3 regions of the Streptomyces sp. NPDC054842 genome follow, and region 2 is predicted to be linked to each of the others. Evidence: riboswitches for the same ligand, from Rfam matches in the RefSeq annotation. Region 2 holds a riboswitch; each other region holds the start of a gene.
What was found. Region 2 has a riboswitch for cobalamin ahead of ACWGIS_RS30310 (cobalamin biosynthesis protein). Riboswitches for the same ligand answer to the same signal wherever they lie in the genome.

Region 1 (9,237 bases), on a different contig from region 2:
GGACGCGATCGTGCGTCCGTAGGGCACGCGCCTGCTTGACCACGCTGATCACCTCCTTCACCCCGGCCCGGTGGTGAAGGACCGGCCGAGAAAAATTCGTTCCCGAACGAATTCTAGTCGTGGAGTAAAGGAGAGCGATAGGTGAACCGGCGTCAAATCTTCACAGGCCAGGGGGCACAGGGTGGCGCGCCGCGGGCGCGCGGACAGCTGACGGGCGCCGTGGCCTCCGCCGCTGCACACGCGTCGGCGGCCGACGCCACCGGCAGGCTGTCCGCGGAGACCGTCGCGCTGCTGACCCGCGCCGGCTTCGCCCGTCACTTCGTGCCCGGGGTCTGGCACGGTACCGAGGGAACCTTCAGCGACCTCCTCGCCGAGGTGGCGGCGGTCGGCGAGGGATGTGCGTCCGCCGCGTGGTGCGCCGCCTTGTGGGCGACCCACGGCAGATACGCAGCCCACCTGCCCCTCGAAGGGCAGCTCGACCTGTGGGGCCGATCGCCCGACGTGCGGATCGCCGCCGGACTGCGGCCCTCCGGCTCGGCCGCCCGCTGCTCCGGAGGCTGGCTGCTCAGCGGCACCTGGGAGTGCGTCAGCGGGGTCGCCGACGCGGACTGGCTGCTCCTCGCGGCCCCCGAACCGGACGAACCGCAGTTACCCGGAGGCCGGTGCCGGCTCTTCGCCGTCCCCGCCACCGAGATCCACGTACGGGACACGTGGCGCAGCACCGGAATGCGCGGCACCGGCAGCCACACCGCGGTCCTCGACGGCCCGGTGGTGGTCCCCGACCACCGCACCTGCTCGCTGTCGGACGTGCTGGCGGGCTCTCCCGGGCCCGGACGGTCCCGCTGTCACACCGCCCCGGCGCACCTGGGGACGGGACTGCTGCTGTGCGCGCCCGCCCTCGGGGCGGCCCGCCACGCCCTGCGGGAGTGGACCGCGTGGGCCGCGCGCAGAGGAGCCCTCCGACCCTCGGAGCGCGCCACGCTCCAGCTGACGCTGGCGCAGTCGGCCGACGACATCGAGGCCGCCGAACTGCTGCTCGGGGACGCGGCGCTGCGGGCCGACTCGGGCACCCGCGCCGAACGGGACGTGGCCCGCAACCGCCGGGTCGCGGCGGCCGCCGCACAGCACCTGGTCAACGCCGTCGAGCGACTGTTCCGCGCGGCCGGAACCCACGCATGCGGCGGCTCCGGGCCGCTCGAGCGCACCTGGCGCGACGTCCACGTGCTGGCCGCGCACCAGGCCGTGCGCCGGGAGACCGCGGCGGCCTTCTACGCCGACTCCGTGTTCGCCGACTTCGAAGACCGTCCCGGGCAGGCGGCCGAACTGCCGGTGGCCTGCCCGGCGGCCGCGCCCCGGCTCATGGCGCACTCCGCGCCGACGGAGGTGGTCGCCGGTGTCCACTGACATCCGCAGCGCGCGCCCCCGGTCCCCGCTGCCCGCGACGCCGCCTCCCCGCCCCACACCCTCCCGGCCCGCTGCGCCGGCGCGCCCCGAAGGCCCCCGCCGGCTGGTGTTCTTCGACGTGGACGAGACGCTGATCGGCCGCAAGAGCGGCCCGGACTTCCTCCGCGACCACTTCGCGCGGATACACGGCGCGGACGGAGCGCGCCGGGCCGCCGAACTGCTCGGCGAACTGGCCGGTCTGCCCCGCGCAGAGGCCAACCGCCGTTTCCACCGCGCCTTCCGGGGCTGCCCGGCCGCGGAGGCCGAGGCCGCGGCCCGCCGGTGGTACCAGGAGCACAGCCGGGCCGACGGCTTCTATCTCCCCACCACACTGGCCGCGCTGCGCCGGCACCGGGCCGAGGGCGCGTCCGTCGCCCTGGTCTCCGGCACCTTCCCGCCGCTGCTGGCCGTCATCGCCGAGGCGGTCGGAGCGCAGTTCGTCCTCGGCGCGAGACTCGAACGCTGCGGGCCGCTGCTCACCGGCGAACTGATCGGCCCCCCGGCCATCGGCGAGGGCAAACGCACCCTGGTGCGCCGGCTCCTCGCCCGCCACCCCGACATCGACCCGGCCGACTGCTGGGCCTACGGCGACCATCCCTCCGACCTGCCCATGCTGCACTGCGTGGGGCACGCGGTGATGGTCGCCCCGGACGGGACCCACACCACCGTGCCACCGCACGCCGCCGGCACCGACGGAGGCGGGTGACCGCGGCGGACCGCCGGCCGGGGTCTCAGCTGCCTGGCCGCGGGGATCGGGGCGGTGCGGCGGGGCGGTGCCGGCGCCGCCCCTGAGGTGATCGGGCCGGGACACGTACGGCAGCCGATGAAGATCACCGCGACCCGCCCGGGAACAGGTGCTCGGCGTCGCGGTGGTCAGGAACGTCACGTGGCCCCTTCGACCGACTCGGCCGCGTCGGATGACGCTCGGAGAGGCTCGGAAAGGCTCCTCTGCGCGCGGCGCTGGTTCGATTCAGCCCTGATGATGCATCAGATTAGCCGGAATGCCTGTGCGTGGTCGGGCTGTTGGGCGGCTATGAGGTGCCCGACGCGTGTTGGGACAGGACCTACGCGTATGGGTGCTGATCGGCCTCAGGATCGGCAGCGACCGAAAGAATCAGCAGGGCAATGGCCTGGAGGCCGGGTGAAGTCGGTGGGCGGACGAGAATTCTGAGGGTGCGGACAGTGATCAGTCGTAGGTCGGTACGCCGGGGGCTCCTTGCAGTGGTTGTGGTCGGCTCGTTGGTTCTCGGGGCCACTGGTTGTGGGGGAGACGGAGAGGCGGACGGAACTCCGAAGACTCCGAAGGACTACAAGGTCCAGTTCGCTTGCCGGAGCGCCGAGTTGTCCGACTCGTCGCGGTTGGCTCGTATCCGCATCGGTGCGGAGCACTGGGGGATGCCGAGGGAACCCGAGGGCGACATCGAGGCGTTGAAGGACGCCTACGCGACTGTGGCTCACTCCGTCTCGCTCGCCATGGCCAGGGAGCTGCGCTGCGAGAGGGACGGTGGGCTTCCCGGGCGGCCCGTACTGGATCCCGCGTAGCGGCTGACGTACCCGGGCTACCCGGTGCTGACCTGCCCGGTACGGCCGACCGGCTGCGGGTCTGCGTGCGTCAGTGGCGGAGGCCGTACGGGTCGTCGATGAGTTCGAAGACCGGTTCGCCGCGGACCGGGTCCTCGGCGACGGTGAGGCGGACGCGGCCGCCCGGGTGGATCGCGATGAACGGCCCCTTCACGCGTCCGCGGACGGTGAAGCCCTCGGCCATCTCGATGAGGGAGACGTTGCGCGCGGCCGGGGTGTTGCGGCGGACGACGGTCGTGCGACGCACGATGCCGGTGCCCTGGCTGCGTTCGGTGCGCAGGTCGCTCGACGCGCAGACCGGGCACAGCAGCCGGTGGAACATGGTCGTCCCGCACCAGCGACAGCGCTGGAAGGCGAGGCGCTCCTCGCTCGGCTTGCCGGCCCAGGCGGGGGCGCCGCTCTCGACGGGGGCGGTGGCGTTGCTCTCCGGGACGTCGGCGTCCAGCACGTCCGCCGCGATCCCGATTCCCGGGTGGAACACGATGTCATCTCCCTGCGCTCGGCCGGAATCTGATGTGCTCGGATCGCCGTGCACGCGCCACAGAGTATGGCACTCAGTGCCAGCCGTAAAGGCACTGCGTACCCTCAATCGGTCCAGACGGACTCGATCTCCTTGACCACCCGCCACATGGGGACACCGCGCCGGGCCACCAGGACCACCACGTCCTCGCCCTTCTCCGTGCGAGCCGCCGGGCCGTCCGTGCCGAACGTCCGCCGCACGTAGTCCAGGGCCCGGTCGACATGGGCGTCGGCGTCCCCTTCGCCGTCGGCGCGCAGCCAGGAGCGCAGGGCGTTGTTGTGAGCCGCGACCACGGCGGCGGCGATCACGTCCGCGTGCAGGTGGCCGTCACTCCGGCCCGCGAGACGGACCCGCAGATGGTCGGCCAGGGCACGCTCGTACCGCCACACCACGGAGAGCTCGTACGCCCGCAGTCCCGGCACCCGCTTGGTCAGCCGGTAACGCTGCACGGAGAACGTCGGGTTCTCCGCGTACATCCGCAGGACGAGCCGGGCCGCGTCGCAGACCTGCCCGACGGGGTCCTCCGTCGGCGGGCCGGACGTCAGGAACTCGGTCATCTCCGCGAGGCAGCGCTCATGGTCCGGGAAGACCACGTCCTCCTTCGACGGGAAGTACCGGAAGAACGACCGCCGTCCGACCCCGGCCAGCGCCACGATGTCGTCGACCGTCGTCTGCTCGTAACCCCGCTCCAGGAACAGCCGGAACGCGGCCGCGACCAGGGCGTCACGCATCGGCGGCTTCGGCGTCCCCGCCCCGGCCGACGGACCCCCGCGGGATGTCTCGCTCATGCGGCGAAACTAGCACCGGGGAGGACGGAGTGACACTCAGTGCCTGGTGAGGAGGGGACTGAGTGTCATGAGTGATCCAGCTGCGGGTCGCCCCCTGTGTCGGTAGGGCTTCGGTGCTCACCCGGCGCCCCGGCCCCCTGCGTGCGCTCCGTGGGCCGCGGCCCGTCTCAGCCGCCGTCGGCCGGCCGGACCGCCCAGCGCTGCTCGACCCTGGCCAGTCGCCAGTACGCCAGCGCGGCGGCCCAGACGACCACGAAGAGGCCGACGATGATGAAACCCACGTTGTCGAGGTCGAGGTCCGCGATCCAGCCGGTGACCGCGTCCCGCAGATCGAGCTTGTCGTGCAGGACACCGACCAGCTCGATCGTGCCGATAAGGAACGCCACCGCGATCGACAGACCCGTGATGGTGAGGTTGTAGAACACCTTGCGCACGGGGTTCGAGAACGCCCACTGGTAGGCGAAGTTCATGAACGTGCCGTCCAGCGTGTCGAACAGACTCATGCCCGCCGCGAACAGCAGCGGCAGGCACAGGATCGCGTACCACGGCAGCCCGGCCGCGGCCCCGCTGCCCGCCATCACCATCAGCGTCACCTCGGTCGCCGTGTCGAAGCCGAGGCCGAACAGGAAGCCCAGCGGGAACATCTGCCCGGGGCGGCTGATGGACTTGGTGAACCGGCCGAGGATCCGGTTCATGAACCCCCTTGAATCTAGGTGCATTTCGAGCTGCCGCTCGTCGTAGGTTCCCTCCCGCATCGCCCGGAAGACCCGCAGAATGCCCATCAGCGCAACGAGGTTGAGCGCCGCGATGAGGTACAGGAACATGCCGGAGACGGTCGTACCCATGACGCCCAGCACCTGGTGCGTGCGGGAGCCCTCGTTCATGATGCGCCCGGCGAGCTGGGTGCCGCCCGCGATCAGCGCGGCCAGGACGACCACCACGCTGGAGTGGCCGAGCGCGAACCAGAACCCCACGGACACCGGCCTCTTGCCGTCAGCCATCAGCTTGCGCGTGGTGTTGTCGATGGCCGCTATGTGGTCGGCGTCGAAGGCGTGCCGCATACCCAGGGTGTACGCGGTGACGCCGAGGCCGATGCCGAAGGCCTTGGAGCCGACCTCGTAGTGCGCCGGCACGACCAGCAGGAACAGCACACCGAACGCGACGACGTGCAGGGCGGCGATCACCGCCAGCAGACCGGCGGTGCGGACGGTGTCCTCGCGCCGCCACTGGAAAACGGCGGGCCCCGTGGGCCCGGTGGGCAGGGTCATGCGGTCACGCTCCAGCACCTCGTGGATCACTTCGTGAGATGCCGTGGCCGGTCTCCTGGCTTGCGGGTACCTCCCGCTGAGCCGAAGCCCGGCGTGGTGGAGGGTCGACGCGCCCGTCCCTGCCTTCCCGGCCGTCCGGCCAGTGGCGCCGCCCTGAGGCGGCACGGGACGAGAACTCCCCGATCACAGTGGCGAGGGCCGCTCCGGACTGAGCCCCTGAAAGGCTGTCACCGGTCTTCCCGAACACCACGGCCCGCCAACCTTAGGTGCCGCCCGTGAACGGCTGCAAGCCTGCACAGTTGCGCAGGTATCCAAGATCACACAGCGCCGCCTGGAAGAATGCCGCCATGCATCTCGTCCCCGCCGACCGTGCCGGCCGGCGCACCATCGACGGCCACCGGGTCTGCGACGCCGTGGCCGCCATCGGCGAACCCACCGCCGTACGCGCGTGGGCCGACCGCTTCTCGCTGCTCGCCGACCCCGGCCGGCTGGCGCTCCTATTGGCGCTGCACCGGGCCGGCCCTCTCGCCGTCTCCGACCTCGCCGTCGCCACGGGCATGAACGACCCGGCCGTCTCCCAGGCGTTGCGGCTGCTGCGTACGGCTGAGGTCGTCACCGGCGAGAGGCAGGGACGCGTCGTGCGCTACCGGCTGGTCGACGCCGCGACCGCCGCACTGCTGGAGCACTGCGCCACGCGGCTCGCCTAATTCCGGCCGAGCCGCGCCGCGGTTACCGGTAGTTACGGCAGTTCGGCGGCCCTTCCCGGTGTTTCGCGGCCGCTCAAAGCCCATCTCCGGCAAGGAGAGCCGTCGCGTACCGTGTCGCTGTTCGGCCGAACGGGTGACCATGCGTAAGAATTGCCCGGTGCCGACAACCATGGCGAGCCAGGGCGGGGATGGCCAGTGAACAGCCACGACGTCACCGATGAACAGTGGGAAGGGCTCGCCCAGGTCGTTCCGTTGCGCGGCCGGGACGCCTGGCCGTCGGCCGTCGGCCACCGGTCGATACCCGAGGCGGCGACCGAGACCCGGCGCCGCTTCGTCGTGCTGCGGGTCAACGTGTTCGCGGACGCCCGGGAGGTCGCCGAGACACTCATGGCGGGCATCCCCGTCCTGCTCGATCTGACGGGCGCCGAGACCGATGTCGCCAAGCGGGTTCTGGACTTCAGCACGGGCGTCGTCTTCGGCCTGGCGAGCGGGATGCACCGGGTCGACCGCAACGTGTTCCTGCTGACACCGCCGGGCACCGAGGTGCAGGGGCTGATGGAGGGGGCCGGGGTCCCGGGGCTGTGACGTGGCCGTACCGGCGCTGCCGGGTGCTCGCCGTGGCCATGCGGGGGCGGCCGGACTCGGCGGGCGCGGCGGGGCGCCCTCCGCGAGCAGGTGCGAGCGGGTACGAGCAGGTGCGTCACCGGGCCCGTGATCAACGAGCGTGATCCCTCGAACGAAGGAAGGTCGCCCGGGTGGAACGGTTCGCCTCCCGGCGGAGTCCTACCGTCCGGATATGACCGTGCCGCCTTTGCCTCCCCTTCAATCAATTGAGCCCGTTGAGCCCGTTGAGTCCCTTCAGTCCGTTCAATCGCTTCGGGCTGTTCACTCCGTTTCGTCCGCTTCCTCTGCTTCGTGTGTGCCGTCCGCTCCATCTGCTCAACCCGATCGGGCGGTTCAGTGCGCTGAGTCCGTCTCTTCTGACGGGTACCGCCTGGATGCCGGGGGGCGTTCGGGCGAGTTCGTCGGCCCGGAGCCGGGCGGGCGGGATCTGCCTTCCAAGCCGGCCGCGCAGGAGCGGGTGCCCGAACCCCGGGTGGCGGGGACCGCTCCTCGTGAGGTGGCGAAAACGGTTGCAGTCGGCGCCGGTTCGGCCGCGCCGAGTCCTGCGCAGTCCCGGCCGGAGCGGCCGAGCGTCACCCACTTGCGGCTCTCCGCCTTCGCCGGGCACCGCGCCGCCGACTTCGCGCTGGGACGGCTGACCCTCTTCACGGGCCCCAGCGGCAGCGGCAAGTCCAACGCGTTACGGGCGTACGAGGCGCTCGCACGGCTCGGGGGAGGGGCCGAGCTGTGCGAGGTGTTCCCCGATCCGGCCGCCTGCGTACCCGAGGGGGCTCGCCCGGACGCCCAACGGCGGCGCGGATTCCGTATCGGCTGCACGGCCGACGGCCCCGAAGGACCCGTCCGGCTCGACCTCGCCGTACAGGCCGAACCCGAACTGCGCATCGTGGGCGAACGGTTGACCGCCGGCGGACTTGTCCTGCTGGAGACGGCGTTACGGGACCCCGGCCGCCCCGTCGTCCAGGCCGCCTGGCACACGGCGGGCGCGTCCCCCGTGACCCGGGGCCCCCTCCCCGACGACCGCCTCGGCACCGCCCTGCTGCCCCTGCGCGTCGCGGGCAAGACCGACGGACAGCGCCAAGTACTCGCCGCCGCCGAGCAGATGGTGATCGCCCTGCGCTCCGTCTTCCCCTGCGACCCACGCCCGCCGTACATGCGCGCACCCGTTCCGGCCGGCGGCGGACGCCTGCTGCCCGGCTGCGACAACCTCGCCGACGTGCTCTGGCGCACCCGGACCGAGTGCTCCCGTCGGCACGGGCTGCTCGTCCAGGCGGTCCGGGCCGGCTGCGCGGGCCCGGTCACCGACCTGCTCGCCGAACCTCTGGGCGACGGCACCGTCCGCGGGCTGCTCGACCGCGGTGACGGCCGCCGTACGGACGTGGGGCTGCTGGGCGACGGGGAGTTGAGGTATCTCGCGCTGGCCCTGGTGCTGCTCACCGGGCCCGGAGTGCTGGAGGTGGACCCTGCGGGCGAGGTCCCCGCGGCGCTCCAGACGCTGACCGTACTGGCCGACGGCTTCGACCGCTCCATGGACGCCCGGCAGGCGGGAGAGCTGCTGCGGCTCGCGGCGCGGATGTGCGAGCGGGGACACATCCGGCTGGTCGGGGCCGTGAGCGACGCGTCGGGGGCGGCGGAGGTGGAGGGAGTGACGGTGGTAGACCTGGGGGTGTGACGGAACTGGACGTGGCGCAGTTGCAGCGCCGACTGGGCGAGTTCGCGGCCGTGCGCAACTGGCAGCCCTACCACACCCCCAAGAACCTGGCCGCCGCGCTCAGCGTGGAGGCGTCCGAACTCCTGGAGATCTTCCAGTGGTTGACCCCGGAGGAATCGGCCCGGGTGATGGACGACCCGGACACGGCGCACCGGGTGACCGACGAAGTCGCGGACGTGCTCGCCTATCTCCTCCAACTGTGCGCGGTGCTCGACGTGGATCCGCTCGCCGCGCTGGACGCCAAGATCGACCGCAACGAACGCAGATTCCCGGCTCCGGACAGCCCCTGACCGACGCCCGCCCTCTACGCGCGACCCCCTTCGGTCACTCTCAGTAGTGATTGAGTTGTCCACATTCGATTCTCTGTCCACAGATTTCGGGCTTCCTCTAGCTTTTCGTCCCGTGCACCCTCACTCTGGGTAGTGGACAGCGGAGTTCGGGCGGACGTGTGAAAACGCGTCGGACAGACGGGGGCAGCGCATGGACGCGGTGCGGCTCATCGTGACGAGCAGGCGTGCCCTGGCGGGAAGCGGCGAGATGCCGGAGATCATGACGGAGGTGTGGCAGGCGCAGGCCCTGGCGCAGGCGATCGGCAGTC
Region 2 (9,237 bases):
GGGTGCGGGGCACCGTCCAGGACCGGGCCGACGACCGCGTGGGAGCCGTCGCCGCCGAGTCCGTAGGTACCCGGGCGCAGCGAGGCCAGGGCCCGGGTGAGGGCGATCTGGCCGGCGGCCGTGGAGTGCACGGTGAGGCGGGGTTCGGTGGGGAGGGGACGGCCCGGTGGCGCCTTCAGCGCGGCATCGCTGGCGTACCGGCCGGCGGCTACGGAGGCCGCGCCTGCGGCGAGGGCAACGGTGACGGCGGCGGCCGTCGCTTTGACAGTGCGCACCGGTCCAGTCTCCCGGGGGAGCCCTCTGTCGGCCAGCGGGCGGGTCCTCGCGTTTTCCCGGGCGCGGGCCGCGGGCCGGACTGGTGCGGGTGATCGCCCGGGCGCGCGGCCTCCGCTCCCGGCGTCCGCTCCTCGTTGCCGTGCCGTCGCCGTGAGGCCACCGCAAGGCCACCATGCGGCCGCCCCAGGCCGCCGGGGGCCACTTCAGGGCCGCTCTGGGCGCCCTCCCGCTCCGGGCCCCCGGGCTGCCCCAGGCCCGCCGTGAGGTCGCCGTGGGCCACCGCGAGGCCGCCCGGCACCGCCGTGAGTGGCCACGGGGCCACCGCGAAGCCGTCGCGGAGGCCGCCTTGGGCCGTCGCGAGGTGGCCATGGAGTCACCGCGAGGCCGTCGCGAGGACACGCTGGGCTCCTGTGAGGCCCCCGGGAGACCCCTACGAAACTCGTGGAGGTCTCCCGGGACCGCCGCGAGGCAGCCACGGGGGTCACCGCGAGGCCGTCGCGAGGTCACGCCGGGCTCCCGTAAGGCCCCGGGAGACCCCACGAGACCAACATGAGGCCGCCGTCAGGGGCCTTCCCGTCCCGTCGGGGCGGGCGTCAGCCCTGACGCGGGTCCCGGTCCTCCTCGCGCGGGCGGCCGTAGCGGGCCAGTCGCCGGGTCGCCTCCTCCAACTGGGCGGAGGTCAGCAGGGACGGGGTCAGGCCGGGGACGGAGGACGCGGTGAGCCAGACGCGGCACATCCACTCCAGCTGGGCCGTGCGGTCGTAGGCCTGGTCGAGGGTGGCGCCATGGGCGACGGTGCCGTGGTTCCGCAGGAGGCAGGCCGAGCGGCCGGAGAGGGCCCGGAGCATGTTCTCCGCCAGTTCCTCGGTGCCGTACGTCGCGTACGGGGCGACGCGGACCGGTCCGCCGAGCGCGCCGGACATGTAGTGGATCAGCGGCAGCTCGCTGACGAGCGTCGAGACGGCCGTGGCGTGGACGGCGTGGGTGTGCACGACGGCGCGCGCGTCGGTGGCGCGGTAGACGGCGAGATGCATCGGCAGTTCGCTCGTCGGCGGCAGCGCACCGCGCACCCGGCGGCCGTCGAGGGTGACGGCGACGAGGTCCGCGGGTGTCAGCCGGTCGTACGGCACGCCCGAGGGCGTGACCAGGACGGTGTCCCCGACGCGCACCGAGACGTTGCCCGACGTCCCGACGACCAGCCCGTCGGCCACGGTGCGGCGGGCCGTCGCCACCAGTTCGCTCCACGCCTCCGCGAGCCGCTCTCCGGGGTCCTCCGCGACGTGCTCCCCGGGGTCCTCCGCAGACCGCCTCCCCGCCTGTGTTCCGAGCCGCTCCCCCGGGCCCTCACCCGGCCGCTCCCCCGGGTCCTCGTCGGGCCGCTTCCCCCGGCCCTCGCCCGGCCGCTCCCCCAGGCCCTGCCCGGTCCCGTCTCCTCCGCCGCCCGGAGTCCCGTCCCGGCCCGGCCGGTCGTCCCCGGGGTCCCGCCGCTGTTCAGCCATGACGCGATCCTGCCAGGACCGGGCGTCCGCCTGCGGCTGCCGACGGCAGGGGTGTCCGTGCCGAACGCGTGCACCCGGACGGACGGTTGACCGGCGCCATCACCTGTCGTGACGGGGTGGACACGGATGGTCAGAGGGGCGTCGATTTTCCAGTAGCCTCTGGGGGTTTTGTCGTGGCGTGTCGCAGTCCCGTGGGGGAAAACATGGCCCGTGTGCACCACCCGTCCCGTCGCCGGGTCCGCGCCGTCGCGGCCGCCGTGGCCGTGCTCGTGGCCGGTGGGGCCGCGCTGGCCGGGGCGCCGGTGGCGGCGGCGGGCAAGCCGCGGGGGCACGACGTCTCCTCGCACCAGAAGAACGTCGACTGGCCGGCCGCGAAGGCCCGGGGTGCCCGGTTCGTCTACGTGAAGGCGACCGAGTCGACCGGCTACCGGAACCCGTACTTCGGCCGCCAGTACGACGGCTCGCGCGCGGCGGGCCTCCTGCGCGGCGCGTACCACTTCGCCCTCCCGGACAGGTCCTCGGGCGGCGCGCAGGCAGCGTTCTTCGTGCGCAACGGAGGTGACTGGCGGCCGGACGGCTGGACGCTGCCGCCCGCGCTCGACATCGAGTACAACCCGTACGGGAGGAAGTGCTACGGCCTGGGCAGGGCCGCGATGGTGAAGTGGATCCGGGCGTTCAGCGACGGCGTCGAGCGGGCGACGGGCCGCCGGCCGGTGATCTACACGACCACGCACTGGTGGAACGACTGCACCGGGGCCAGCCCCGCCTTCGCCGCGGACCACGCGCTGTGGATCGCTCGCTACGACTCGGCTGACGCGGGGCCGCTGCCGGCGGGGTGGACGTACTGGACGTTCTGGCAGTACGACAACGGCGGACGCCTGCCGGGTGACCAGAATCTCTTCAACGGTTCCCCGAGCGGTCTGCGGACGTTCGCGAGGGGCTAGCGGAGCCCGGAATTCCGCCTCTGTCGGGGCCCGGCGCACGCCACTCGCACACAAGCGGAATGACCGCATGCCGATCGGGTCACCGCTCCGCCCGCCCCAGTTCATCTTCCGTTCACCCAGGTTGCCTACGTTCCACTTGCCACTGACGTCCAACAGAAGCCTGGGTAAATGGAACACATCACGCTTCTCCTCGGGATCGTGATCGTTACCGCTCTCGTGTTCGATTTCACGAACGGTTTCCACGACACTGCCAACGCGATGGCGACGACCATCTCGACCGGCGCTCTGAAGCCCAAGACGGCGGTGGCGATGTCCGCCGCGCTGAACCTCGTCGGCGCCTTCCTCTCCGTGGAGGTCGCCAAGACGATCTCCGGCGGCATCATCAACGAAGAAGGCATCCGCACGGAGGTCATATTCGCGGCGCTCGTCGGCGCCATCCTGTGGAATCTGCTGACCTGGCTCCTGGGTCTGCCCTCCAGCTCCTCCCACGCACTCTTCGGCGGCCTCATCGGCGCCGCGGTCATGTCGGCCGGCTGGTCGTCGGTGAACGGCTCGACCGTCGTCACCAAGGTGCTCATCCCCGCGGTCGCCGCGCCCGTCGTGGCCGGACTCGCCGCGATGCTCGCCACCCGCCTGACGTACAGGATCGGCCAGCGCGCCGACGAGAAGGCGACCGCCAAGGGCTACCGCGCCGGCCAGATCGCCTCCGCCGGCCTGGTCTCGCTCGCCCACGGCACGAACGACGCGCAGAAGACGATGGGCATCATCACCCTCGCCCTGGTCACCGGCGGCGTGCTCGCGCCGGGCTCCAACCCTCCCACCTGGGTCATCGTCTCGGCCGGTATGGCCATCGCCCTCGGCACCTACCTCGGCGGCTGGCGCATCATCCGCACCATGGGCAAGGGCCTCACCGACCTCGCGCCGCCGCAGGGCTTCGCCGCCCAGACCAGCGCCGCCACGGTCATCCTGGCCTCCTCGCACCTGGGCTTCTCGCTCTCCACCACCCAGTCCTGCTCCGGCGCGGTCATGGGCTCCGGCCTCGGCCGCAAGGGCGGCGTCGTCCGCTGGTCGACCGCGACCCGCATGTTCATCGCCTGGGGCCTGACCCTGCCCGCCGCCGGCCTCGTCGGCGCCGGCGCCGAGTTCCTCACCCAGCAGGGCACCTGGGGCATCATCGCGACGGGCACGCTGCTCGTGGCCGGTGCCGCGGTCATCTGGACCCTCTCGCGCCGCCAGCCGGTCACCATGGACAACGTCAACGGGACCGACACCGAGCCCGCGGGTGTCGTCACCACCGCGATCGCCGCGGTCACCCCGCCGCCGGCCGGCCCGGTGAGCCTGACGGCCACCATCCCGGCCCCGGACTCCGGCCCCACCACCGAGCCCACCCGCCCGGCCACGGTCTAAGGAACGAACAGCATGAACATCGACTGGGCAGCCCTCGGCTCCGTCTTCGGAGTCAGCCTCGTGGTCACCGTGGCCCTCGTCGGCCTCTTCACCCTCGGCATCGTCGGCCTCTCCAAGCGGGAGTCCGGCGGCGCGCAGGGCGGGTCCGCGGCCCTCGCGGTCACCACCGCGTACGCCTGCTTCGCCGCCTGCGCGGCGGCGGTGGCGTACGGGATCTACCTCATCGTCGCCTGACGGCGGACACAACCGGCGCAAGTCGGGTAAGACCGGCATCACTTCACGTGGGGTGCGGGACGGATCACCGTCCCGCACCCCACGTGCGTGTGGGCCTTCGCACACTCTCCCTCCGCAGGTCAACAGCAAGTTGACGGCTGTTCTGAGCCCGTGGTGGACTGCCGGAGCCAAGAGGCGTCAGGAGAGGAAGCCGGTGTGAATCCGGCGCGGTCCCGCCACTGTCACCGGGGAAGGAAGTCCCCCGGGAGCCAGGAACTCTCCCCGCCGGTCTCTTCGAACCAGGGCGTGGACACCCTGAGTGAGGACATATCGCCATGCGCGGCTGCCCGTTGCGGGTCCTGTTGAGTACGAGGGTTCTACTTCACCCCACGGCGGGCTGACGCCGTGCGTGCCGATCGCGTCTTCGCGTACGGCGCCACCGCCGGCCTCCTCGGCGACCTGCTCCTCGGCGATCCCCGCCGCGGGCACCCGGTCGCCGCTTTCGGGCGGGCCGCGGGCACCGTGGAACGGGTGCTGTGGCGTGACCACCGCGGGTGGGGCGCACTGCACACCGCCGTCTGCGTGGGCGGCGCCGCCGGGCTCGCCGCGCTGGCGGCCCGCGCCGTCCGCTCCTCCCCCGCCGCCTCCGTCGCGCTGACCGCCGCCGCCACCTGGGCCGTCGTCGGCGGCACCTCGCTCGGCCGCGAGGCCCGGGCCGTCGGCGGCGCGCTGGCCGCCGGGGACGTCGACGCCGCCCGTGAGCGGCTGCCCCACCTCTGCGGGCGGGACCCGCAGGCCCTGGACGCCGACGGGATCGCCCGGGCCGTGGTCGAGTCCGTCGCCGAGAACACCTCCGACGCCGTGGTGGGAGCCCTCGTCTGGGGCGCCGTCGCCGGAGTGCCCGGACTCCTCGCCTTCCGGGCCGTCAACACCCTGGACGCCATGGTCGGGCACAAGTCGGCCCGCCACCGCCGCTACGGCTGGGCCTCCGCGCGCCTCGACGACGTCGCCGGCTGGCCCGGGGCGCGGCTCACCGCCGTGCTCGCGGCCGTCGCGGGCGGCGACCCGCGCGGCGCGGTCCGCGCCTGGCGCGCCGACGCCGTCCGCCACCCGAGCCCCAACGCCGGTCCCGTGGAGGCCTCGTTCGCGGGGGCGCTGGGCGTGCGGCTCGGCGGGACCCTCTCCTACGGCGGCAGGGTCGAGCACCGGCCCGTGCTGAACGGGGGCGGCCGGGCCGTCGGGGTGCGCGACATCGAACGGGCCGTACGCCTCTCGCGCCGGGTGAGCTGGCTGGCGCTGGGCGTCTGCGCCGCGGGACGACTGCTGTCGAAGGGAGCGAGCCGATGAGCGGCGGGCTGCTGGTCGCGGGAACCACCTCCGACGCGGGCAAGAGCGTCGTGACCGCCGGGATCTGCCGGTGGCTGGTGCGCCAGGGCGTGAAGGTGGCGCCCTTCAAGGCGCAGAACATGTCCCTCAACTCCTTCGTCACGCGCGAGGGCGCGGAGATCGGGCGGGCGCAGGCCATGCAGGCGCAGGCCGCCCGCGTCGAGCCGACCGCGCTGATGAACCCCGTGCTGCTCAAGCCGGGCAGCGACCGCAGCAGCCAGGTCGTGCTGATGGGCAGGCCGGTCGGCGAGATGAGCGCGCGCGGCTACCACGGGGGCCGCCAGGAGGCGTTGCTCGGCACCGTGCTGGAGTGCCTGGCCGAGTTGCGGGGCACGTATGACGCGGTGATCTGTGAGGGGGCCGGCAGTCCTGCCGAGATCAATCTGCGGCGCACCGACATCGTGAACATGGGCATCGCCCGCAACGCGCGGCTGCCCGTCCTGGTGGTCGGGGACATCGACCGCGGCGGCGTCTTCGCGTCCTTCTTCGGCACGGTGGCGCTGCTCAGCCGCGAGGACCAGGAACTCGTCGCCGGGTTCCTGGTCAACAAGTTCCGCGGGGACGTCTCGCTGCTGGAGCCGGGCCTGGAGATGCTGCACGGGCTCACCGGCCGGCCCTCGTACGGCGTCCTGCCGTTCCGGCACGGCCTCGGCATCGACGAGGAGGACGGACTGAGGGTGTCCCTGCGCGGGACCGTCCGGGAGTCCGTCGTGGCGCCGCCGGCCGGCGAGGACGTGCTGCGGGTCGCCGTCTGCGCGGTCCCCCTGATGTCCAACTTCACGGACGTCGACGCCCTGGCCGCCGAACCGGGCGTCGTCGTGCGGTTCGTGGACCGGGCGGAGGAGCTGGCCGACGCGGACCTCGTCGTCGTACCGGGCACCCGGGGGACGGTGAACGCCCTGCGGTGGCTCCGGGAGCGCGGTCTCGCGGACGCGATCGCGAGGAGGGCCGCCGAAAGGCGGCCCGTCCTCGGCATCTGCGGCGGCTTCCAGGCCCTGGGCGAGCGGATCGAGGACGACGTCGAGTCGCGGGCGGGCCGGGTCGACGGGCTCGGACTGCTGCCCGTGCGGGTGCGGTTCGCGCGGGAGAAGACGCTCACGCGGCCCGTCGGCGAGGCGCTCGGCGAGCGCGTCGAGGGCTACGAGATCCACCACGGGGTCGCCGAGGTCACCGGCGGCGAACCCTTCCTGGACGGCTGCCGGGTCGGCGCCGTCTGGGGCACGCACTGGCACGGCTCGCTGGAGTCGGACGGGTTCCGGCGGGCGTTCCTGCGGGAGGTGGCGGCCGCCGCGGGCCGCCGGTTCGTGCCGGCCGCCGGCACGTCGTTCGCCACCCTGCGCGAGGAGCAGCTGGACCTGCTCGGCGATCTGATCGAGGAACACGCGGACACGGACGCGCTGTGGCGGCTCATCGAGTCGGGCGCTCCGACAGGACTGCCTTTCATCCCACCGGGAGCACCCGCATGAGCACAGTGTTGTTGTTGTCGACCGCCGACACGGATCTGCTGGCGGCCCGGGCCTCCGGCGCCGGGTACCGGATCGGCAACCCGAACCGGGTCGACGTCGCCGAGGAGCTGCCCGCTCTGGTGACGGGCGCGGACGTCGCCGTCGTACGGCTGCTGGGCGGCAAGCGGGCCTGGGAGGACGGGCTCGCCGCGCTGCGGGCCTCCGGGATCCCGACCGTGCTGCTCGGCGGGGAGTCCGTGCCGGACGCCGAGCTGATGGCGGAGTCGTCCGTGCCGGCCGGTGTCGTCGCGGAGGCGCTGCGCTACCTCGTCGAGGGCGGCCCGGAGAACCTGACGGAGCTGGCGCGCTTCCTGTCGGACACCGTGCTGCTCACGGGTGAGGGCTTCGAGGAGCCGAAGAAGACCGCCGAGTTCGGGGTGCACGGCGGGCGGGACCCGGCCGAGGGCCGCCCGACCGTCGGCGTGCTCTTCTACCGGGCCCACGAGCTGTCCGGCAACACCGCCTTCGTCGACACCCTGTGCGACGCGATCGAGGCACGCGGCGCCAACGCCCTTCCGGTGTTCTGCGGTTCGCTGCGCGGTGCCGACGCCGGGCTGTACGAGATCCTCGGGCAGGCCGACGCGCTGGTCGCCACCGTGCTCGCGGCGGGTGGCACGCACGCCTCCGAGGCCTCGGCCGGGGGCGACGAGGAGGCCTGGGACATCGGGGCGCTCGCCGACCTCGACATCCCCGTCCTGCAAGGGCTGTGCCTCACCTCCTCGCGCGCCGCGTGGGACGCCTCCGACGCCGCCCTGTCCCCGATGGACGCGGCGATGCAGGTCGCGATCCCGGAGTTCGACGGACGGCTCATCACCGTGCCGTTCTCCTTCAAGGAGCAGGGCCCGGACGACGTGCCGGTGTACGTCGCCGACCCCGAGCGGGCGGCGCGTGTGGCCGGGATCGCCGTGCGCCACGCGCGGTTGAAGCACAAGCCGAACGCGGAGAAGAGGCTCGCACTGGTCTTCACCGCCTATCCGACCAAGCACTCCCGGGTCGGCAACGCGGTCGGCCTGGACACCCCCGCCTCCGCCGTCCGCGTCCTGGACGCGCTGCGGGACGCCGGGTACGCGCTGACCGACTACCCGGACAACGGCGACGAGTTGATCCACCGGCTCATCGAGGCCGGCGGCCACGACGTCGAGTGGCTCACCGAGGAGCAGCTCGCGTCGGCGCCCGCGCGCGTGCCGCTCGCCGACTACCGGGCGTGGTTCGACACCCTCGATCCCGCGCTGCGCGAGGGGATGCTGGAGGCGTGGGGCGAGCCGCCCGGCTCCCTGTACGTCGACGGTGACGACATCGTGCTGGCGTGCCTGGAGTTCGGGAACGTCGTCGTGATGATCCAGCCGCCGCGCGGCTTCGGCGAGAACCCGATCGCGATCTACCACGACCCCGACATGCCGCCGTCGCACCACTACCTGGCGGCCTACCGGTGGCTGGAGAACTCCTTCGGCGCGGACGCCGTGGTGCACATGGGCAAGCACGGCACCATGGAGTGGCTGCCCGGCAAGGGCCTCGGGCTCAGCGGCGGCTGCGCGCCCGACGCCGTGCTCGGCGAACTCCCCCTGATCTACCCGTTCATCGTCAACGACCCCGGTGAGGGCACGCAGGCCAAGCGGCGCGGGCACGCCACGGTGGTCGACCACCTGGTGCCGCCGATGGCCCGCGCGGACACCTACGGCGACCTCGCCAAGCTGGAGCAGCTCCTCGACGAGTACGCGCTGGTGTCCGACCTCGACCCGGCGAAGGCGCCCGCGGTGCGCGCGCAGATCTGGACGCTGGTCAAGGCGGCCGAGCTGCACCACGACCTGCACGTCGACGAGCAGCCGGACGACGAGACGTTCGACGAGTTCGTCATGCACATCGACGGCTACCTGTGCGAGATCAAGGACGTGCAGATCCGCGACGGACTGCACATCCTGGGCGGCGGGCCGGAGGCCGAGCCGCGCGTCAACCTCGTGCTGGCCGTGCTGCGCGCCTCCCAGGTGTGGGGCGGACGGGCCAACGCCC
Region 3 (9,237 bases), on a different contig from region 2:
TCCGCGAAGGTGCCGATGAGCCCGTCGGTGAGCACCACGCCGCGCACCAGGTCGTCGGCGAAGGTCTCCTCGATGGCGACGCCGATGGGCTCCTCGAAGAGGGTCCGCCAGGCGTCCTCGTCGTCGACGCGCCGGCGCAGCTCCTCGCGGGTGGGCAGCGGCTCGGTGAGGGTCGGGAAGACCCGCTGGGCGACGCCGCCCGTCATGCCGTAGAAGCGCTGCCACGCCGCGTACTCGCGGTCGGCTCCGGTCAGCCGCGCGAAGGCCTCGCGGGTGCGGCGCTCGGCGCCGCCGACGAGCAGCCCGGTGGACCGCCCGTTGCGCTCCGCGGGGGTGTACGAGGAGACGGTGCGCCCGCGGACCCGGAAGTCCAGGCCGAGGTCCCGCACGATCTTCCGGGGCAGCAGACTGACCAGGTACGAGTAGCGCGACAGGCGTGCGTCGACGCCGGCGAACGGCCGGGTGGAGACGGCGGCGCCGCCGGTGGCCCCCAGCCGTTCGAGGACCAGCACGGACCGCCCGGCCCGGGCCAGGTAGGCGGCGGCGACCAGTCCGTTGTGACCGCCGCCGACGATCACGGCGTCATATCCCTCGTGTGCAGACATGGTTCTTCGTAGCACGCGATGATCAGGCCGGGCCAGAGGCGTGCGGACGAGCCGCCGTACGGCGGACGGGCGCCGGGCGCCGGGCGCCGGACGCCGGACGCGGCGGTGACCGTCCGCCCCGGGCGCCGGGAGCTGCGGGACGAGCCGTCCGTCGGCCGCGGGGATGCCGGCCCGCCTCCCGGGCGACCCTCCGGCCGGCTCCCCCGCAGCCGCGTCCGCGTCCGTCCCCCGCGCGCGGCTTCCGGCGCCTCCCTTCGGTACTGTCGGGGCGACAGGTCCGCAGCAACCGATGACGGAGTCAGCCGTGAGGGCGAGGCGTCACGTACGCGCGGCGGGTGCCGTGGGGCATCTGCTGCTCGTCGTCGTGCTCGCCCTGGGCGTCTTCGTGATGCACACCGTCGGCCATCCCCGCGAGTCGTCCCACGCCACGACGAGCACCGTGTCCCACGCGCGGACGATGCCCGCGGACACCTCGCACGCGGCCGACCCGGGTCACCCGACGCAACCCGCCTCCCTCGGTGGCGTTCCCGGTGCCGCCGACCTCCCGGCCACGTCGCCCTCGCCCTCCTCGCACGAACCCGCCATGACCATGGACATGCTCTCGCTGTGCATGGCGGTGCTGTTCGGCGCGTGGGTGATCACCGCGCTGCTCGCGTCGGCGTTCGCCCGCCGCGGGGAGCGGGAGGCCGGACACCTCGCCCGGACCGTCGGCGTACCGCGGCCCGACCCGCCGCCCCGCGCGCCCGATCTCACCCGTCTGTCGGTTCTGCGGCTGTAGGCCGTAGCGCTTCCCGCCGGGCGCGCGCCCCAGCGCTCCCGCGGTTTCGCCTACGCCAAGAACAGCCGAAGAACCAAGCACACGAGGTGGATTCACCATGACCTTCCACACCCGCGCCCAGCGCCGCACGCCCGTCCGCCGAGCCGTCGCCGCGGGCGCCCTCGCCGCCGGCGCGCTGCTCCTCACCGCCTGCGGAGGCGACGGAGGCACCGGCGGTACGGCCCACGGCGGCCACGCCGGCTCCGCGTCGGCGAGCGCCCGCTCCGGCTCCTTCAACGACGCGGACGTCACCTTCGCGCAGATGATGATCCCGCACCACGAGCAGGCGCTGGAGATGGCCCGGCTCGCCCCCGGCCGAGCCTCCGACCCGGAGGTGAAGAGGCTCGCCACGAAGATCGAGAAGGCGCAGGCCCCCGAGATCCGGACGATGAAGGGGTGGCTCACGTCCTGGAACGAGCCGACCGCCATGGGCTCCATGCCCGGCATGTCCCACGGCAGCGACGACGGCATGATGTCCGACGCGGACATGGCGCACCTGACGGACATGAAGGGCGCCGGGTTCGACAGGATGTTCACCGAGATGATGATCGACCACCACCGCGGTGCGATCGGCATGGCCGAGGAGGAGCGGAAGAACGGTGAGAACGCCGACGCCGTGAGGACGGCCGGCGACATCGTCACCAGCCAGTCCGCGGAGGTCGAGCAGCTGAAGGGCATCCTCGGCCGGCTCTGACCACGGCCACGGCGGGCCGGACGTCCGGCCCGCACAGACACGGCCGCCCCGCCGCCCGGGCTCCGCACCGCTCACCCGGAAACCCGGGCGGCGGTGCCACCGGCCCGCCGCGGGGCACTCGTTCTCAGCGGCTCTCCGAGGGCCTCGCCCACCGGATCACGAAGCCGCCCACGAGTGCGACTTTCGCCAGGACGACGGCCGGCAGCCCTCCGACGGCCCAGCCGGTCCATCGCCAGTGCGCCCGCAGGACGCGTCCGAGCCCCAGGTGCACGACCAGGACGGCCACGACGACGGCCGACAGAGCCAGCACCTTGACATGACGCCAACGCGGCGCCGGCACCCCGTCCGGCGCGGGGGCGGCGGAGGACGGCACCGATGAGTCCAGCGCCCCGATGGCGGGCGGGCCCGCGGCGTCCGGCGGTCCCACGGAGGGCGGAATCGAGATGCCCGGCCCGCTCCCTGGCGGCCAGCGTCCCCTGTCTACCGGCGCACTCTGGGCATGCCCAGGCCGATCCACGCGATGATCTCGCGCTGGATCTCGTTGTTGCCGCCGCCGAAGGTGAAGATCACCGCCGAGCGGTAGCCGCGCTCCAGTTCGCCGTGGAGGACGGCGCCCGCCGAGCCCTCCTTCAGGGCACCCGGCGCGGCGACGATCTCCATCAGCCAGGCGTAGGCGTCGCGGCGCGCCTCGGACCCGTACACCTTGACGGCGGAGGCGTCGTGCGGAGTGATGGTGCCCTCCTGGACGGCGTTCACCATCTGCCAGTTGAGGAGCTTCATGGCGTCGAGCCGGGTGTGCGTCTGGGCGAGACGCCGCCGCACCCAGGGCAGGTCGACGACGCGCCGGCCGTCGGCGAGCTTGGTCTCCATCGCCCAGCGCTGTACGTCGTGCAGGGCGCGGATCGCCATCGTCCCGTGGGCGGCGAGGGTCACCCGCTCGTGGTTGAGCTGGTTGGTGATCAGCCGCCAGCCCTTGTTCTCCTCGCCGACCCGGCGCGAGGCGGGGACGCGGATGTTCTCGTAGTGACTCGCCGTCGTGTCGTGCGAGGCGAGGGTGTTGATGAGGGTGCAGGAGTAGCCCGGGTCGGAGGTCGGCACGAGGAGCATGGTGATGCCCTTGTGCGGCGGCGCGGCCGGGTCGGTGCGCACGGCGAGCCAGACCCAGTCGGCGGTGTCGCCGTTGGTCGTCCAGATCTTCTGGCCGTTCACCGTGTAGTGGCCGGTCGCCTCGTCCCCCTCCCGTACCGCCCTCGTCCTGAGCGCCGCCAGGTCCGTGCCCGCGTCGGGCTCGCTGTAGCCGATGGCGAAGTCGATCTCGCCGGAGAGGATCTTCGGCAGGAAGTACGCCTTCTGCTCGTCCGTGCCGAACCGCATGATGGTCGGGCCGACCGTGTTGAGCGCCATCAGCGGCAGCGGCACCCCTGCCTGTGCCGCCTCGTCGAAGAAGATGAACTGCTCCATGGGGCTCAGCCCGCGCCCGCCGTACGCCGCGGGCCAGCCCACGCCGAGCCAGCCGTCCGCGCCGAGGCGGCGGACGGTCTCCCGGTAGAAGCGCTTCTGCGCCGCCGGCTCACCGCGGCGGGCGTAGGCGGGGTCCGGCACCAACCGGGCGAAGTAGCCGCGCAGTTCGGTCCGCAACCGCTGCTGCTCGGGCGTGTATTCGAGATGCACGGCGCCTCCTGGCTCCCAGGGGATCGGCAGGTCCCACCCGGACTCGACGGCGCACACAGTAGAACTCGTTCCAGAAATTGGGAATGCCGATGACGTGCCGGGAGGGCGGTGGCACGTCACGCCGCTCCCGGCGAGGGCGCGCGCGACCACTGCCGCCGCCGTACCGCCCATGTCCCGGACGACGTGCCGGACGTAGCATGCGAGGAGTTCCGGGAACCGGCCCACCGACCGGTTTCCGGACCGTGCTGGAAGCGGCCCGACCACGAACCTGGACCGACTCGCCTCATGAAGACCCACAGACACGAAGCGGGGACCGGCCCGACGGCCCCTCCCCCGACTCCTCCTCCCAGACCTGCGCTGAATCGTTCCCGCATCGCCGCGGCGGCGCTGGCGCTGATCGACGTCAACGGCCTGCGCGCCTTCTCGATGCGCAAGCTCGGCGCGGGTCTCGGGGTCGACCCGATGGCCGCGTACCGCTACTTCGAGGACCAGGACGCGCTTTTCGACGGCGTCGCAGAACTGCTCTTCGCCGAGGCCGACTTCGACTCGCTGCCCTGGGAGGAGTCCTGGCGGGCCGTGGCCGGCCAGTACTGCGGGCGGCTGCGGGCCGTCCTGCTCGACCACCCGAACGCCGTCGCGGTCTTCGCGACGCACCCGGTGCGCTCACGAGCGGCGGCGGACGTGTGCGCACGGCTCACCGGGCACCTCACGGCCGCGGGGTTCGGCCCGTCGCAGGCGGACCGTGTCGCGCGCTGCCTGCGGGAGTTCACCGTCGGGCACGCGCTGGGCCTGACGGTTCCGCGTCCCGAGGCGGAGGGCGCCGACGACAATCCCGCCGCACGGTTCGAGACCGGCCTCACCGCGATGCTGGACGGCTTCGAACGACTGAGGTGAGGCGCGCGCACGCGGAGCACCGGCACGACTCCGGCTGGACGCGGCGCTCCGTACGAGCGAACGGGCCCCGGTCGCCCGGGGCCCGTCGTTCACGCACGCTCAGGGCGCCGCGGAAGCCGCCGGGGCGGCGGACGCCTTCTCCTTGCCCTGCCCCGGCATCCGGGGCGTCCCGTTGACCGTCAGCCGGTGGGCCAGTTCGCCGAAGACCAGCCCGAAGGAGGTCCACAGCGTCACCTGGATCGCCAGCGCCGCGAGCCGGAACTGCCAGAGCAGGGTGCCCGAGAAGTCCTTCGGCACCTCGTCGAACGACGGCAGGAACGCGTACGCCAGACCCACCGCGGCGACGAAGAACGCCCCCGCCGCCAGGGTGGCGTTCCAGTTGCCCAGGCGTGGCGCGAGGCGCTTGCCCAGGATCACGGTGGCGACCGCGAGCAGCACGCTGAGCACGATCATCAGGAAGTACAGCGTCGTGCGCTTGCCGATGGTGTCGGCGTCGCCCACCGACGGCGGATTCGCCGGGTACTTGAGGAACGGCACGACGTACACCGCGACGAGCCCCGCCGTCGACAGGAGCAGCGCGCTCGCGCGCGGCCCGAAGCGGCCGATCCGGCCGAGGGCGAAGCAGTACGCGAGGGCCGCGATGCCGCCGAAGGCGACACCGTAGACGAGCACGCCGGTGGCCAGGCCACCGGTGGACTGCATGGTGCGGGTCACCGCCTCCACGCCGTGCTCGTGATGGTGCGCGTGCGACTCCTCGTAGGCGATCGCGGCGTCCACCCGCGACTCGCCGAGGGCGTACGCGACGACCAGGGCGAGCACGCCGGCGGCGAGACCCGCCAGCATGCCGCGCACCAGCAGGTTTCTCACTGTTGCCGAGTTCATCGACTCGTACGCTTCCCTGTCGCCGTCAGTGGCAGGGGAAGCCGAGCAGGTGGCGGGCGTCGTGCACCCACTCGTGCACGTTTTCGCCGGAGACGAGCGAGGTGGCGCCCTGTTCGGCGCCGACGAAGTAGAGCAGGACCAGCATCAGGATGCCGAAGAAGACCGCCCAGGGGGCGATCGCGCTGATCGGCAGCTTCGCGGGAACGGCGGTGGGCGTGACGGCCGGCTGAGCGACGGACTGCGCCATGTGGCAGGACCTCCTGGGGAACTCGCGTCCCATCGTGGTGGTGCACAGGACGACGGCTGCGGGTCTGACTTGCCGGGCGCTCACCACCCCTGGAGGGGGCGGCTCCTGCCTGGCTTACAGTGGCGCGACCGTGCCGGATTCTCACCGGGCTTCCGCCGGACCGTCGTCAATATCGTCGAGACCGTACCGCGAAGCGGAGGCCCGGCCAAGGGCGCACGAGGCCGGCCGTGTGCGCCCCGCGGTGCCGACGGGTCGTCAACTCGCCTGCCGGGTGCGGGGATTGAGTGCGGGAGCGGCGACATCACGACCACGAAAGCGGATCCATGACGACCCGAGTGACCTTGATCTCAGCGGCGTCCAGCAGGGCCCTGCGTGAGGCGCGCTTCGACGACGGCTGCCCGGCCGAGGAGGCCGGTCTGCGGCTCGCCCGGGCCGCCGCCGGCACGCTCCCGTCGGGGGGTGAGCGGTGGGTCTCCCCCAGCGCGCGCTGCCGTGACACCGCGGGGGCGCTCGGGCTGGACGCCGTGGAGGTGGCCGGGCTGGCCGGTCTCGACGTGGGCCGCTGGCGCGGCGCGACGCTGGACGAGGTGGGCGCGAGGGAGCCGGACGCGGTCGTGCGCTGGCTGGCCGACCCGGAGTCCGCGCCGCACGGCGGGGAGTCCGTGCGGGACCTCTGCGACCGGGTCGCCGGACGGCTGGGCGCGGCGGCGCTGCTCTCGGGGCGGGTGCTGGCCGTCGTGGAGCCGGAGGTCGTACGGGCGGCGGTGGTGAGGGCGCTCGGGGTACCGGAGACGGCGTTCTGGCGGATCGACGTACCGCCGCTGACCGCCACGGAACTCAGTGGCCGCGCGGACCGCTGGAACGTCCGGGTCGGCCGCCCCCTCACGGGCGACGCCGCCGACTGAGTCCGCCGTCGGTCCGGACGGTGACGGGGATCGCCGTCGGCACGGACGGCGACGGGGGTTGCCTCGGCGCGGACGGCACCCGGGATCGGCGCGGCACGCTCGTCGCGGAGGGCGACGCGGCGCGGCTTGGCACGCTCGGCGCGGGCGGCGACGCGGCTCGGCTGGGCCCGGACTGCACATCAGCTCGGCGCGGATGGCAACCGACATCGGTCCGGCACGGACGGCAACCGGGATCAGCTCGGCGCGGAGAACCGCGTGACGCTGGCCCGTACCGCGCTCAGGCCCCGTTCGACGCCGGGCATGCCGGGGACGCCGAAGGTGCTGCCCGGAGTGGTGAACGGGGAGAGCCCCGTCTCAGCGGAGCGTCGCCATGAAGTCCGTGCACGCCTGGGCGCACTCGCGGCACGCCTTCGCGCTGTCCTGCGCGCCGGGGTGGTCGTCGAAGACGTCGGCGCACTCCAGGCAGACGTCCCGGCACCACTCCAGCTGGACCCGCATGCCCGCCTCGTCCAGGCCCGCCTGCTCGGACAGCATCCGGCACGTCGCGTCGCACACCTCGGCGCACATGATGCCCTTGCGGCGGACGAGTTCCTGTTCCTTCGGCCCGTCCGGTTCCATGAGGCTCGCGCGCAGAGCGCACGCCCGTGCACACTCCGTGCACGACTGCGCACAGGCGAAACGGTCCTCCAGGAACCGGAAGAGCTCCTGCTCAGATGTCATTGAGGTCACCTGGTCCGGGTTGCCCCGGTCCCCCTTGTCAAACGCGGCGCCCGCGGGTCCGCCACCGAGACGGCGACCGACCGCCCGGAATGGTTCATTCCGGTTCGCCCCCGGGCCGGGGGGTACTCGCGCGCCACGTACACCCGAGGGACGGATGCGCCATGAGCACACCAGGGATCGACTTGGCGGCGGAGCGCGGTCTGCTGGCCGGCTTCGCACCGCTTGTGATCGGAGTGGCCGTCGCGGCACTGCTGGCCGGCGCGATGTGGATGGACAGCCGGATACGCGGCAGGGAGAACGACCGGCCGCGGGCCGAGGAGCAACCGAAACTTCCCGAGAGCGGCCCGGTCTTCGAGGTCAGCGAGAACCGCGAGCCGGACGAGGTGCCCCGCGGCAGCCGCCGACTGACGCCGTACGAACTGGCGGCGCACGGCAACGTCGCCTCGCGGGCGAGCCGGGACCGGACCCGGCAGCGCTGGAGCCGCGGTTCCAGCGGCTCCTTCGGCAGCGGGGGCTCGGGCGCCCACTGAGCGCCCCGGCGCCGCGCGTGCGGCGTCCGGGTGAGTGCCGCAGCCTCACCGCCACCGGGAGCCCGACCACCGGGTGTGCCCCGGTGGTCGGGCACGTCCTGCCGCGAGCCGGCCTACGCGGCGGGACGGGAGCGGGTGCCCCGGGGCCGGGAGGGTGTCGGCGAGCCGTGTCACGGCAGGCCCTCGGCTCGCGCCGCGCTTCTGCGAACGCACTGTTTCCGTCGTGCGAACATCGCGCCGAAGGGGAGGACACGCGTCCTCGGCCGGGGTGACCATGCAGGTCCACGGGCGTCCGCACCCCGTGCCGTCCCCGCGAGGAAGCGCCATGAGCCTGCCGTCCGCCACTTCGAGGTGGGAGTCCGAGAGCTGGAACGCCGCAGCGGCGGTCGGGCTGCGCGAACTGATGTCCGCCGAACTGGCCCCCCGCTACGCCCCCGTCGAGCACCGGCGGGTCCGTGCGCCGCAGCCGTCGGCGGACGAGATCGTCGTCACCTGGGTCGGCTACGCGGACGACGTCCCGGTGGCGACCGCGTCCCTGCGCAGGCTGCCTGACCGGTACGAGGTCAAGCGGGTGTTCGTGCACCGCGACCACCGCGGCCGCGGCCTGGCCAGGGCGGCCCTCGGCGCCGTCGAGTCCACGGCGCGGCGGCTCGGCGTCGAGCCGCTGTGGCTCCAGACGGGCGCCCTGCAGCCGGAGGCCCGGGCCCTCTACGCGCGGGAGGGCTGGCACCAGGTGCCGCCCTACGCGCCGTACGACCGCAATCCGTTCAGCGTGTGCTTCAGCAAGGTCCTCACACCGCGCCCCGGCGGCGGCGCCGATGTCGTCTGAGCGCGCCGGGACCGCCGCGCCCCCGCCCCGGCCGTCCGCTCCCCTCACCGCCGCGCGGCCGACCGCTCCCCCGCGCCCGCGCCCGGGCCGCGTGACCGTGCTCGTGACCCGCCGGTACGTCGACCACGCGCGCGTCACCACCACCGCCTGTCCCGGCGCCGCCTGAGCCCGCCCGGGAGCCGGCGCCCGAAGCCGTGTCCGCTCCCGTCCTCCCCGCACTCGTGGCGCGTCCCTGACGGGCGCCGCCGTGCGCTGCCCTCACCCGCCCCGGACCCGTCCCACGCGCCCTCGCGCACGCACAAGGGAGAACCATGAGCCAGCCGATCGACTCCGTCACCGCAGGTCACACCCCCGAGGAGGAACCGGCCCGGCCCGGCACCCCGGCCTGGTCGTTCGAGACCAAGCAGGTCCACGCCGGCGCCGTGCCGGACCCGACGACCGGG

Region 1: it holds a riboswitch for cobalamin, as region 2 does, so the genes downstream of both, ACWGIS_RS30700 (HoxN/HupN/NixA family nickel/cobalt transporter) here and ACWGIS_RS30310 (cobalamin biosynthesis protein) in region 2, are expected to answer to the same signal.
Region 3: it holds a riboswitch for cobalamin, as region 2 does, so the genes downstream of both, ACWGIS_RS17985 (CbtB domain-containing protein) here and ACWGIS_RS30310 (cobalamin biosynthesis protein) in region 2, are expected to answer to the same signal.

What each region holds. Positions count from the first base shown of each region.
Region 1 covers NZ_JBSGZN010000053.1:4,299-13,535, forward strand. The annotation lists gene ACWGIS_RS30670 (TetR family transcriptional regulator) at 1-43, opposite strand, end outside; gene ACWGIS_RS30675 (acyl-CoA dehydrogenase family protein) at 142-1,404, shown strand; gene ACWGIS_RS30680 (HAD family hydrolase) at 1,394-2,149, shown strand; gene ACWGIS_RS30685 (hypothetical protein) at 2,839-2,985, shown strand; gene ACWGIS_RS30690 (Zn-ribbon domain-containing OB-fold protein) at 3,056-3,505, opposite strand; gene ACWGIS_RS30695 (TetR family transcriptional regulator) at 3,610-4,275, opposite strand; gene ACWGIS_RS30700 (HoxN/HupN/NixA family nickel/cobalt transporter) at 4,500-5,600, opposite strand; cobalamin riboswitch at 5,629-5,866, opposite strand; gene ACWGIS_RS30705 (ArsR/SmtB family transcription factor) at 5,948-6,307, shown strand; gene ACWGIS_RS30710 (cell division protein SepF) at 6,503-6,892, shown strand; gene ACWGIS_RS30715 (AAA family ATPase) at 7,428-8,600, shown strand; gene ACWGIS_RS30720 (nucleotide pyrophosphohydrolase) at 8,597-8,929, shown strand; gene ACWGIS_RS30725 (DUF6099 family protein) at 9,120-9,237, shown strand, end outside.
Region 2 covers NZ_JBSGZN010000051.1:36,052-45,288, reverse strand. The annotation lists gene ACWGIS_RS30335 (alpha/beta hydrolase family protein) at 1-275, opposite strand, end outside; gene ACWGIS_RS30330 (class II aldolase/adducin family protein) at 870-1,775, opposite strand; gene ACWGIS_RS30325 (lysozyme) at 1,979-2,719, shown strand; gene ACWGIS_RS30320 (anion permease) at 2,888-4,126, shown strand; gene ACWGIS_RS30315 (hypothetical protein) at 4,139-4,360, shown strand; cobalamin riboswitch at 4,498-4,638, shown strand; gene ACWGIS_RS30310 (cobalamin biosynthesis protein) at 4,745-5,686, shown strand; gene ACWGIS_RS30305 (cobyric acid synthase) at 5,683-7,191, shown strand; gene cobN (cobaltochelatase subunit CobN) at 7,188-9,237, shown strand, end outside.
Region 3 covers NZ_JBSGZN010000020.1:79,301-88,537, reverse strand. The annotation lists gene ACWGIS_RS18020 (phytoene desaturase family protein) at 1-605, opposite strand, end outside; gene ACWGIS_RS18015 (DUF6153 family protein) at 910-1,383, shown strand; gene ACWGIS_RS18010 (DUF305 domain-containing protein) at 1,481-2,116, shown strand; gene ACWGIS_RS18005 (hypothetical protein) at 2,241-2,426, opposite strand; gene ACWGIS_RS18000 (acyl-CoA dehydrogenase family protein) at 2,597-3,787, opposite strand; gene ACWGIS_RS17995 (TetR/AcrR family transcriptional regulator C-terminal domain-containing protein) at 4,073-4,681, shown strand; gene ACWGIS_RS17990 (CbtA family protein) at 4,781-5,563, opposite strand; gene ACWGIS_RS17985 (CbtB domain-containing protein) at 5,589-5,810, opposite strand; cobalamin riboswitch at 5,848-5,990, opposite strand; gene ACWGIS_RS17980 (histidine phosphatase family protein) at 6,134-6,715, shown strand; gene ACWGIS_RS17975 (four-helix bundle copper-binding protein) at 7,070-7,435, opposite strand; gene ACWGIS_RS17970 (DUF6479 family protein) at 7,597-7,965, shown strand; gene ACWGIS_RS17965 (GNAT family N-acetyltransferase) at 8,291-8,794, shown strand; partial or broken gene ACWGIS_RS17960 (bifunctional o-acetylhomoserine/o-acetylserine sulfhydrylase) at 9,106-9,237, shown strand, end outside.